DNA from 2 places in the Jeotgalicoccus nanhaiensis genome. Region 1 is predicted to be linked to the other one. Evidence: a T-box and tRNA genes for the amino acid it is inferred to sense, from the RefSeq annotation. Region 1 holds a T-box; the other holds one or more tRNA genes.

Region 1 (5,594 bases):
ACAACTTATGCCATGAACGCGCTCGAAAATCACATAATCTCCCACGGCACCTCGCTGAACAACACGATGCGCCAGATCGGCGGGTCGCTCTTCACGGCACTCTTTATTACGATTATGACGGGAGTTGCGTTCAATGTCTCCGGCGGCTCCGCTGACGGCCCGTCACCTGCCGACGAAATTATCGGCGTCAACTATACCTTTATCGCCTCGGCAGTGCTCGCAGTCATCGGTTTGATATTCGCCTTCTTCTTAAAAGAGCAGGAAAGAGTTGTGAGCGATAAAGAAGACGGGGATAGCTAGTGTTTGTGTGATAAAGATTGTGAAAGTGAGGGGCGGCGGATAACAACGGCGACTTCCCGTTGTGAATCGGAGGAGCTGGGATAACAACGGCATTTTCCCGTTGTGAACCGGACAGCTTGGGATAACAACGGCATTTTCCCGTTGTGAATCGGGTGGCTTGGGATGACGACGGCGATTCCCCGTTCTATACCGGGCGTAAGCACAGCGAGTATAAACGAAGAATGAGGGTATTGTGTCATTATAATACTTGTCCGCATGGACTTTTGATAAAATAAGCGGCTTCAAGTACGAAACGAAATCGCCGTCGTACTCAGGAACAGCTTCAAGTACGACACGGAATTGCCGTCGTACTCGGGAGTAAGTTCAAGTACGACACGGAATTGCCGTCGTACTCGGGAGTAAGTTCAAGTACGACACGGAATTGCCGTCGTACTCGGGAGTAAGTTCAAGTACGACACGAAATCGCCGTCGTACTCGGAATCAAGTTCAAGTACGACAAGAAATCGCCGTCGTACTCGGGAACAGCTTCAAGTACGACGCCTAACCCCCGTCGTACTCGGAATCAACCGCAACCAATCCCAAGTACATCACCGCCCGCACCTCGCATAAGTGTAAAAAGCAACTTACTTTATATCGAGCGTAATATAAGTTATTATTATAGATGACACTTGAATAGATAAGGTGATTTTATGAAAGTACTTCGTTTCTTGCTGCTCGTCGCTGTGGCGGCCTTGATTTCAACAGGCTTATCCGCGCTCGGCATGATTTTGCCGTGGCTCTTCGGTTCGATGATTGCGACGATTCTCTACATTCGGCTGGTCCGCCGCGAGTTATTTTTCCCGCGCTGGCTCGGTGATCTCGGGGTCGCGATTATGGCCGTCGAAATAGGCTCCACTCTGACGCTCGATGCTTTAATGGACATGCGCGATGATTTATTTAACATTTTTCTTATGACCATTCTCGTTCTTTTACTCAGTCTCGCCTTGTCCCGGCTATTTATCTACCTGACCGGCAGTACGCCGGAAACGGCAATTCTCGCTTCAGTGCCCGGAGCTCTCTCCCAGATGCTGATTATGGCGGAGGAGGAGAAGCGGGCGGATATTCTGCTCGTCACGCTCACTCAGATGTCGCGGATTATTTTAATCGTGCTGATTGTGCCTTTCGTTTCAGGGCTCTTCCAGCCGTCTTCTGAAATCGGGGCGGAGCCTGCCGCGGTCGATTACATCTCAACTATCTTTATACCGGAGATGCTGATTATTCCCGTCGCTGCCTTTGGGCTAATTTACCTTCTTCAGAAGATAAACTTCCCGGCAAGCTTAATGCTCGGACCGATTATCGTCTTAATTATATGGAATTTAACGACGGGCATTGAGTTTTCGCTCGATCTTGTTTTTATTAATATTGCGCAGATCCTCTTCGGTATCCGGATCGGCCTGCAGATCGCATCCCTGATGACACAGCTGAACAAGCGCCTGATATTTTCGATTCTCTTGCAGAATCTGATTCTTATCTTCGGTACGATGTTTATCGTCTTTATCTTCCAGCTGTTTACAGTGCATCAGTTTAACGACCTCTTCTTAAGTGCCGCACCGGGCGGGCTTGGGCAGATTATCGTTATAGCGATTGAAACAGGCGGTAATATCGCGATGATTTCGAGTTATCATATCTTCAGGATATTCTTTATCATTATCGTCGTTGTACCGATTGTCGGCTATTATTTAAAATATTTGAACAGAAAACGCACGCAGTAAAAGACACCGACTTCAATCTTGACAGTTTTTTAAAAGTCGCATACTATTAACTTATATAAATATGAGAGACGTAGAAGAGTAGCTGTATGCAGGCGTCAAAGAGAGTAAACGATAGTGGTGAAAGTTTACCGGTGCATACTGTGAAGGTAGCTATGATAAGTTTTGTGTGAACGCTCCAATAGGAGTGAGTAGCGCAAAACGTGCGGTGAGCGTTAATCACCAAGTTGAGATGCAGGCTCATAGCCTGAATTTAGGTGGCACCGCGGAACTCCCGTCCTATTACTGGACTGGAGTTTTTTGTTTTTAAAATAATAAGGAGTGATCGATATGGAAATGCCGAAAAAGTATAATCCGGCTGAAGTTGAAGAGGGCAAGTATGAGAATTGGGTTAAAGCAGGCTTATTTAAATCTGATGTCACAAGCAGTAAAGAACCGTTTTCCATCGTCATTCCGCCGCCGAACGTGACAGGGAAGCTGCACCTCGGCCACGCCTGGGATACGACGCTGCAGGATATTATTACGCGTATGAAGCGCATGCAAGGCTACGATGTACTGTATCTTCCGGGTATGGATCATGCGGGTATTGCGACACAAGCTAAGGTAGATGCGCGCCTTCGTGAAACTGGCATTAAAGCATCTGACATCGGCCGCGAGAAGTTTTTAGAGCACGCCTGGAATTGGAAAGAAGAGTATGCTTCTCATATCCGCGAACAGTGGGCAAAAATGGGACTTGGTCTCGATTACGATAAAGAGCGCTTTACGCTCGATTCAGGCCTGTCAAAAGCAGTGCGTAAAGTATTCGTTGACATGTATAACAAAGACTTAATTTACCGTGGTGAATATATTATTAACTGGGACCCGGAAACCGAGACGGCACTCAGTGATATCGAAGTTATTCACAAAGATATTGAAGGCAAGTTCTATCACGTGAAATATCCGCTGACTGACGGTTCCGGCTACCTTGAAATCGCAACGACGCGTCCTGAGACCATGCTCGGGGATACAGCAGTTGTGGTTCATCCGGATGACGAACGCTACCAGGACCTTATCGGCAAGACGGTTACTTTGCCGATTGTCGGCCGCGAACTGCCGATTATTGCAGATACTTACGTCGATAAAGATTTCGGCTCCGGCGCTATGAAAGTGACACCGGCACACGACCCGAACGACTTTGAAATCGGCAACCGCCACGATCTTGAACGCATTAACGTCATGCACCCGAACGGTGTAATTAACGAACTCGGCGGCAAATATGAAGGGCTCGACCGTTTCGATTGCCGCAAACAGCTGGTCAGTGACCTTGAAAACGGGGGCTATATGTTGAAAATTGAAGCGCATATGCACTCTGTCGGTCACTCTGAGCGCTCGAACGCTATCGTTGAACCGTATCTGTCGACGCAGTGGTTCGTCAGCATGAAGCCGCTCGCTGAAAAGAGTCTCGACAACCAGAACACAGACAACCGTATCAACTTTGTGCCGAACCGTTTTGAACATACCTTTAACGGCTGGATGGAAAACATCCGCGACTGGGTTATTTCCCGCCAGCTATGGTGGGGCCATCAGATTCCTGCCTGGTATCACAACGAAACAGGTGAAATTTATGTCGGAGAAGAAGCGCCGGAAGACAGTGACAACTGGACGCAGGACGAAGATGTTCTCGATACCTGGTTCTCAAGCGCGCTCTGGCCGTTTTCTACTATGGGCTGGCCGGAAGAAACACCTGACCTTGCTAAATACTTCCCGACCAATGTGCTGGTAACAGGTTACGATATCATCTTCTTCTGGGTCGCGCGCATGATTTTCTCGTCTTTAGAGCAGACCGGCGAAAAACCATTTGATGATGTGCTCCTGCACGGCCTGGTCCGCGATGAACAGAATCGCAAGATGTCGAAATCGCTCGGCAACGGGGTCGATCCGATGGATGTTATCGACAAGTACGGTGCGGATGCGCTCCGTTACTTCTTATCGACCGGTTCAACGCCGGGGCAGGACCTTCGCTACAGTGACGAAAAAGTGGAGAGCGTCTGGAACTTTATCAACAAGATCTGGAATGCTTCGCGCTTCGCCCTGATGAATATCGGTGAAGACTTTACGCTTGCTGACATTAATTTAGAGGGCGATAAATCGCTCGCTGACAAGTGGATTCTCACTCGTCTTAACGAGACAATCGCAGATGTAACGCGCCTGTCTGAAGACTACGAGTTCGGTGAAGTCGGCCGTGCGCTCTATAACTTCATCTGGGATGACTTCTGTGACTGGTATATCGAGATGGCTAAGGTGCCGATGACTCACGGAACGGACGAAGAGAAACAGATGACGCGTTCAGTGCTCTTATATACACTCGATAAAATCCTGAAAATGCTGCATCCGTTCATGCCGTTCGTAACGGATGAAATTTATCAGACAATCAACAAAGAAACATCGATTGTTGTAAGCGACTGGCCGGTTGTCGATGAGACTTTAAGTTTCGACGATGCATCTGCTGAAATGGAACTGCTCGTAAATATTATTAAATCAGTCAGAACGACACGCAACGAAGTCAATACGCCGTTATCGAAACCGATCGATATTAAACTGGAAGTGAAAGACGATGCGAGACGGGCTGCGGTTGAACGCAACAAGCATTACATCGAGCGCTTTACAAACCCGGAACATTTAACTATTTCTGCATCAATTGACAAGGGTGACGACGATAAGACAGATGTTGTAAAAGGGGCAACAGTTGTCCTGCCGCTCGCTGGACTCATCAACAAAGAAGAAGAAATTGCCCGTCTTGAAAAAGAACTGGACCGCCTTCAGTCTGAGTTAAAACGCGTGGCAGGCAAGCTGAACAATGAGAAATTTGTCAGCAACGCGCCTGATGCAATCGTTGAAGAAGAACGTAAAAAACAAGCGGGCTACGAGGCGCAGTATGAAGAAGTTGAGGCGCGCCTTAAGAGCTTGAGAGGTGTGGAATAGCCGATGGATTATCAGGACAGTCTGAAGTGGATACACGAACGGACGAAATTTGGCATTAAACCCGGTGTGAAGCGTATGGAATGGATGCTCGGGGAGTTAGACCATCCCGAAAGAAAAATTACAGGCGTTCACATTGTCGGCACCAACGGCAAGGGCTCGACGCTGTCGTATATGCGGAGTGCCTTAAATGAAAACGGCTATACAGTAGGGAGCTTTACATCTCCTTATATCGAAGTCTTCAACGAACGTATTTCGATTGACGGCAAGCCGATTTCAGATGAAGATATCGCGCTCTTAGCTAACCTCGTGCGCCCGGTCTCGGAGCGCATGATCGAAGAAACCGATCTCGGCAACGCCACGGAATTTGAGATTATTACGATGATGATGTTCGTCTACTTCGGTAACGTGCATCCGGTAGATTACGTACTGGTGGAAGCGGGCCTCGGCGCAACCCATGACTCGACCAATGTCTTTAATCCGGTCATGACGCTTCTCACCAGCATCGGTCTTGATCATATTGATATTCTCGGTGATACGCTCTTAGACATTACTAAAGATAAGTCCGGTGTCATTAAAGAAAATATT
Region 2 (5,594 bases), on a different contig from region 1:
CTCTTACTGTGCAGCTTTTGTTTATCAATCTTCCACTTTTGATCCATATCGACAATAGTAATATCCGCATCACTACCTGTTTGTACTGTTCCTTTTTGCGGGTACATACCGTATTCTTTCGCAGGGTTGAATAATAATATGAGAGATTAGCCTTCAATGACGGACCAATCTCTCAGCTTAATCAGCATCCTTTTTCTTGTCGAAAGTAAAGTTTCAGCTCCGATACCACATCACATGCTCATTATTCTCTTCATCAAACTCCTGCTCTTCAAATCCCAGCGACCTGAGCAGTGTTCCCATCACTTCGTTTCCTTTCACATAATCTGCAATGAGAACATCAAACCTGTCATCGCTTTCAAACATCTCCATCACTTTTTCAACAATCGCTCTGCCGTATCCCTTACCCTGATAGTCTTTATCCACCATCATCCGCCAGATCATCAGTTCTTTCTCTTCTGCATCTTCATCCAGCAGTATAAAGCCTACAACTGCTTCACCGTCTTCAACCGCATACGGGAACACATCCCCTGCTTCCCGGTAGAGATACGCATCTGCGATCGACCGGACATTCGGCGCAATGAATTTACTCTTATCCTGTTCATCTGTAATCTTCAGCTTCAATACTTTTTCATAATTATCTTCATTAATTTCCGCAAATTTTATCATAAAAATTATACCCCTGCTGTTTACTTATTATATTCAGTCCTTAGACCGCTTCACTCACCGCAAAATAATTATCCTGTCCGTCAAAAAAATTAAACGTCTTCATGGCCGGTATTTCCACCAGTTCTCCGACATATACGTCTCTTTCCTTCAGGTCTTCATATACTGCTTCAATATTTTCTACTTCAAACATCAGCGACGGCGTTTCAAGACTCACTTCGGGGCTGTATTTTTCGATAAAAGCGATCGGAAATATTACCAGCGAAGTTTCCGAATTTTCGTCCGGCGCCACTTTATAACCTTTAAAGTTTTCCATTAGACTCAATTCTTCTTTCACCGTAAAGTCCATCTTTTGTGTCCAGAATTCCAGCGCACTATTAGTATCTTCCACATACAGCATTACATTTTTCAGTTTCTTTAGCATGCCATCAGTCCTTTTAAAGATTTAAACTCTGCGGTATTTCTTCAGTCCCAGTATATCCAGCAGCACAAAGACCGCAATGAATACTGCCAGAGCGAGCAGGTCTTCCCATATATACATAAATCCATTACCCTTAATCATCACTTCCGTCAGCGCATCTCCTGCGTATCTCAGCGGAAAGGCATAGCCGATTACACTGATCCAGTCCGCGATATTATCGAGCGGAATAATACCCGAGAAAAATATCTGCGGCACGATAATCAGAGGAATAAACTGCATCATCTGGAACTCCGTATTCGCAAATGTCGAAATAAACATACCGATAGCGAGTGCGCTTAAGGCCAGCAGTATATTAATAGCAAGCACCCAGCCGATGTTCCCTGCAATATTCATATCCAGCAGGTAAATCGAATATAAGACGATGATAATCGTCTGCAGCATCGCGAAAATCCCGAATCCGCTTAAATATCCGATGATAATTTCACTCCGTCTCACCGATGTCGCAAGCATTCTCTCCATCGTTCCCATCGTCCTTTCACGAAGCAGAGCAATGCCGGAAATCAGAAAGACAAAAAAGAATACAAAAAAACCAATTAGAATCGGAAACATCTTATCAAAGAATGTACTGTCTTCGCTGCCGTACAAATAAGTTTCTTCCATACTCATAACCGGCAATTCAGCCTCTTCAGGCAGCGCCCCTAATATCCCTTTCAGCTGTTCATCCTTCATTTCCTCGAGACCTGCACGGATGACCTGTTTTACCGCGCCCGTTTTCGACGGATCTTCATTTTTATAGGTCACATCAATCTTTTCATCCGTTATATTTACAAAAGCATCCAGCTGATCATTATCCAAGAGAGTACTCATGGTCGGAGCCAGTTCATACGGCACCACTTCCACATCATCCGGCAGTCCTTCAACAAAGGTCTGATCAATCGTATCCGGCACACCGAGACGTATATCCGCTTCATTATTCACATCGAATATAAAATACATCAGTGTAATCACAACGAGCGGCGCCAGCATCATCAGCACTAGAGTACGGATATCCCGGAGCAGCTCCCTGATTATTTTTACAATGATTGCACTGAGACGCGTCATGAATCCACCTCCATATTGATGAATACTTCCTCGATTGAAGCCGCCTTAAATTCAGTCATCAGTTCTTTTGGCGTGCCCTGTGCAAAAATTTTCCCTTCAACCAGCAGCGCCACCCTGTCGCACTTTTCCGCTTCGCTCATCACATGTGTCGTCACAATAATTCCCGCACCGCTGCCGGCGAATTCCCGCAGCTGCTGCCACACCGAAAGTCTGAGCTTTGGATCAATCCCAACCGTCGGCTCATCCAGTACGATAAAACCGGGACTGCCAAGCAGGGTGATTGCGAGTGACAATCTCCTTTTCATACCCCCTGAAAACTTTGAGACCGTTTTACCGCCTGTATTTTCCAATTCAACGAGTTTCAGGTTTTTATCGATTTCTTTTTTCAGTTCTTCTCCTTTTAAATTTTTCAGCCGGCCGAAAAATACCATATTTTCATGGGCAGTCAATGTTTCGTAGAGCGCCGTTTACTGACCCATATAACCGATTCTGTCCAGCACTTTCCGCTTTGGCATCTCCTCATTCAGCACCAACGCTTCACCTTCAGTTAAATCTTCCATGCCGAGCATGCAGCGGATGCAAGTTGTCTTCCCCGAACCGCTCGGTCCAATCAGCCCCAGTATTTCCCCGCTTTGCACCTTTAAATTAATATTTGTCAGCACCTGATTAAAGAAAAATTTCTTACCTGCTCCGTGCAGTGATGCAATTATCTCAGCCACAATTATCACGACCTTTATGTATACACTTTTGCTCTCAAATACCCGTTTCTCTATCCAGTTAAGCATAATCGTTCATAATATTGAATACAAAAAAACTGCATGATGCGGGCACATCATACAGCATTTTTACAATTAATGATTCCGAGTGGGATTGAACCACCGACCTCTTCGATGTCAACGAAGCGCTCTCCCGCTGAGCTACGGAATCGTAATTTGTTTACTTATACAGCTTACGTCATCCCGTATTAAAAATCAACTTAATACTGAGATAATCAGATCCATTTTCTATTAATGCCTGAATATTATAATTTTTATAGGCATGAATTTTAATCTGTGCTAATCTATAGCCATACAAAGGGGAGGTTTACTATGGATAGAAAATTGAGAAGAAAAGTATTATCAGCAAGTTTAATCGGTTCATCAATTGAATGGTTCGACTTTTTCCTGTACGCAGCGGTTGCGAGCATCATCTTTAATACGCAGTTCTTTGTGACCGACGATGCATTTCTGTCGACTATACTTGCCTACTTCGGGCTTGCTTTATCATTCTTTATCCGTCCTTTAGGGGGAGTCATCTTTGCACATATCGGTGACAGAGTGGGACGGAAGAAAACATTAATTATTACACTCAGCCTCATGGGGCTCGCCACAGCGGGTATCGGCTTACTGCCTACATATGCTCAAATCGGTGTTGCCGCACCGCTTCTTTTACTCCTGTTCAGATTGATTCAGGGCCTCGGCATCGGCGGCGAATGGGGCGGCGCCCTTCTGCTCGCCACCGAATACGCGCCGAAAAACCAGCGCGGGCTGTTCGGCAGTTTCCCGCAGATGGGAATTCCTATCGGCCTTGTGCTTGCTTACGGCTTTTTCTTTTTACTGACCTGGATTATGCCTGAAGAGATGTTCCTCGCATGGGGGTGGAGGATTCCATTTATCTTCAGTCTGCTGCTCGTTATTGTCGGACTGCTAATCCGTAAAGGGCTCGACGAAACACCCGCCTTTGTGGCCATGCAGAAAGAAGCTGCAGAGAAAAATGAAGTCAGAAGACTGCCTATCATTGAAATATTTAAGAAACACCCGAAAGAAGTGCTTATTACGACCGGGGCGAAATTTGTTGAAACCGGCCCGTTCTATATCTTTACGACCTTCATTGTCGGTTACGGGGTCGCAAGTCTCGATGTATCATTTGAGTTTATGATGCTGTCGATTATGGCGGTATCCGTGCTCACAACGATTATGATTCCCGTAATGGGCAGTCTGTCGGACAGAGTCGGCCGGAGAAAAATGTTTCTGATCGGCGCGGCGGCGATGCTGCTTTATGCGTTTCCGTACTTTTTTATCGTCAATACACATGAACCGATACTCGTTATTTTAGCAACCTTTATCGGACTGGTTGTAATCTGGCCGCCGATTACAGCGATTCTCGGTACGATGTTCTCCGAGTCATTCAGCAAGGAAGTACGTTATACTGGTGTAACACTCGGTTATCAGATTGGTGCCGCAGTGGCTGGAGGATCTGCGCCGCTGATTGCGGAATTTCTGATGAATCAGTTTGACGGCTCAAGTATACCGGTATCGCTTTACATCATTATGACAGCCGTCGTTTCGCTGATTGCGGTATTTGCACTGCAGGGAGAAACGGCGCAGGATAAAGAGGATAGATTAATCAGCGAAGAAAAATTAATGAACGCCGAATAATAATAGATGGAGTGAATACATTGATTACATTGACAGACAAAGAAATAGAAGAGAAATATAAAATCAGCCATGCAATCAAAGACGTCAACGCGATTTTAAAAGATTATAACGAAGACAATATTGTGGAATCCATTCGTACCGTATTGCCTGCAGGAGAAGACAGCTCGATGCTTTACATGCCGTGCATCAGCTTAACTCAGCAGGTATCGATAATTAAGACAGTGTCTATTTTTCCTAACAATAAAAACCTGCCGACGACGCAGGGGAATATTTTAGTAACAGACCTGACAGACGGCGCCCACAAGGCGACGATGGACGCATCGTATTTAACGAGACTCCGCACCGGCGCGATGACAGCCATCGCCACTGATAAACTGGCACGTGAAGATGCCAGAACACTCGGTGTAATCGGGACGGGCAATATGGCCTTCGAACAGGTATTAGGTGTTGTGGAAGTCCGCGATATCCAGAGAATTTATCTCTATAACCGTACACCGGAAAAAGCTGAGCAGTTTAAGGAACGGCTCGAAACATTCGGTATCTGGGCTGATATCGAAGTGATGACGGACGTGGATGCACTCGTTGAACAGAGCGATATTATCAACTGTGCCACGCAGAGCAAGACTCCGGTGTATAATGGTGAACTTCTTAAAGAAGGCACTCACGTTAACGGTGTGGGGTCATTCACCCATGAAATGAAAGAAATGGACCGCACCGCAATTAAACGTGCCGATCATATTTATGTCGATGACATGGACGGTGTGAAAGACGAAGCCGGAGAACTGATTGATGCGGTGGAAGCCGGAATAATCAGCTGGGATGACATCAAAGGTACACTCGCTGAAATATACGACCAGGGCTATTTGCGCCAAAACGATACAGACATCACGATTTATAAATGCGTCGGCGCAGGCTACTTTGATTTAGCAGTGGCAGGTGGCGTTATGAAGATGTTTGCTTAACAAATCTATAATAGGACAGGTGAATCCGAG

Evidence for each region. A T-box is a leader RNA that pairs with one kind of tRNA and senses whether it is charged. The one in region 1 lies ahead of IR135_RS04435 (valine--tRNA ligase), so its partner is inferred to be a tRNA-Val.
Region 2: it encodes a tRNA-Val, which carries the amino acid that the T-box ahead of IR135_RS04435 (valine--tRNA ligase) is inferred to sense. The anticodon was not compared.

The regions. Positions count from the first base shown of each region.
Region 1 is NZ_JADGLW010000002.1:435,831-441,424, reverse strand. Features, by position in the region: gene IR135_RS04445 (MDR family MFS transporter) at 1-300, shown strand, start outside; gene IR135_RS04440 (AbrB family transcriptional regulator) at 990-2,051, shown strand; T-box leader at 2,108-2,333, shown strand; gene IR135_RS04435 (valine--tRNA ligase) at 2,379-5,009, shown strand; gene IR135_RS04430 (bifunctional folylpolyglutamate synthase/dihydrofolate synthase) at 5,013-5,594, shown strand, end outside.
Region 2 is NZ_JADGLW010000007.1:43,204-48,797, reverse strand. Features, by position in the region: gene IR135_RS09250 (amidohydrolase family protein) at 1-140, opposite strand, end outside; gene IR135_RS09245 (GNAT family N-acetyltransferase) at 214-666, opposite strand; gene IR135_RS09240 (VOC family protein) at 707-1,087, opposite strand; gene IR135_RS09235 (ABC transporter permease) at 1,109-2,185, opposite strand; partial or broken gene IR135_RS09230 (ABC transporter ATP-binding protein) at 2,182-2,904, opposite strand; tRNA gene IR135_RS09225 (tRNA-Val) at 3,041-3,112, opposite strand; gene IR135_RS09220 (MFS transporter) at 3,274-4,602, shown strand; gene IR135_RS09215 (ornithine cyclodeaminase family protein) at 4,623-5,564, shown strand.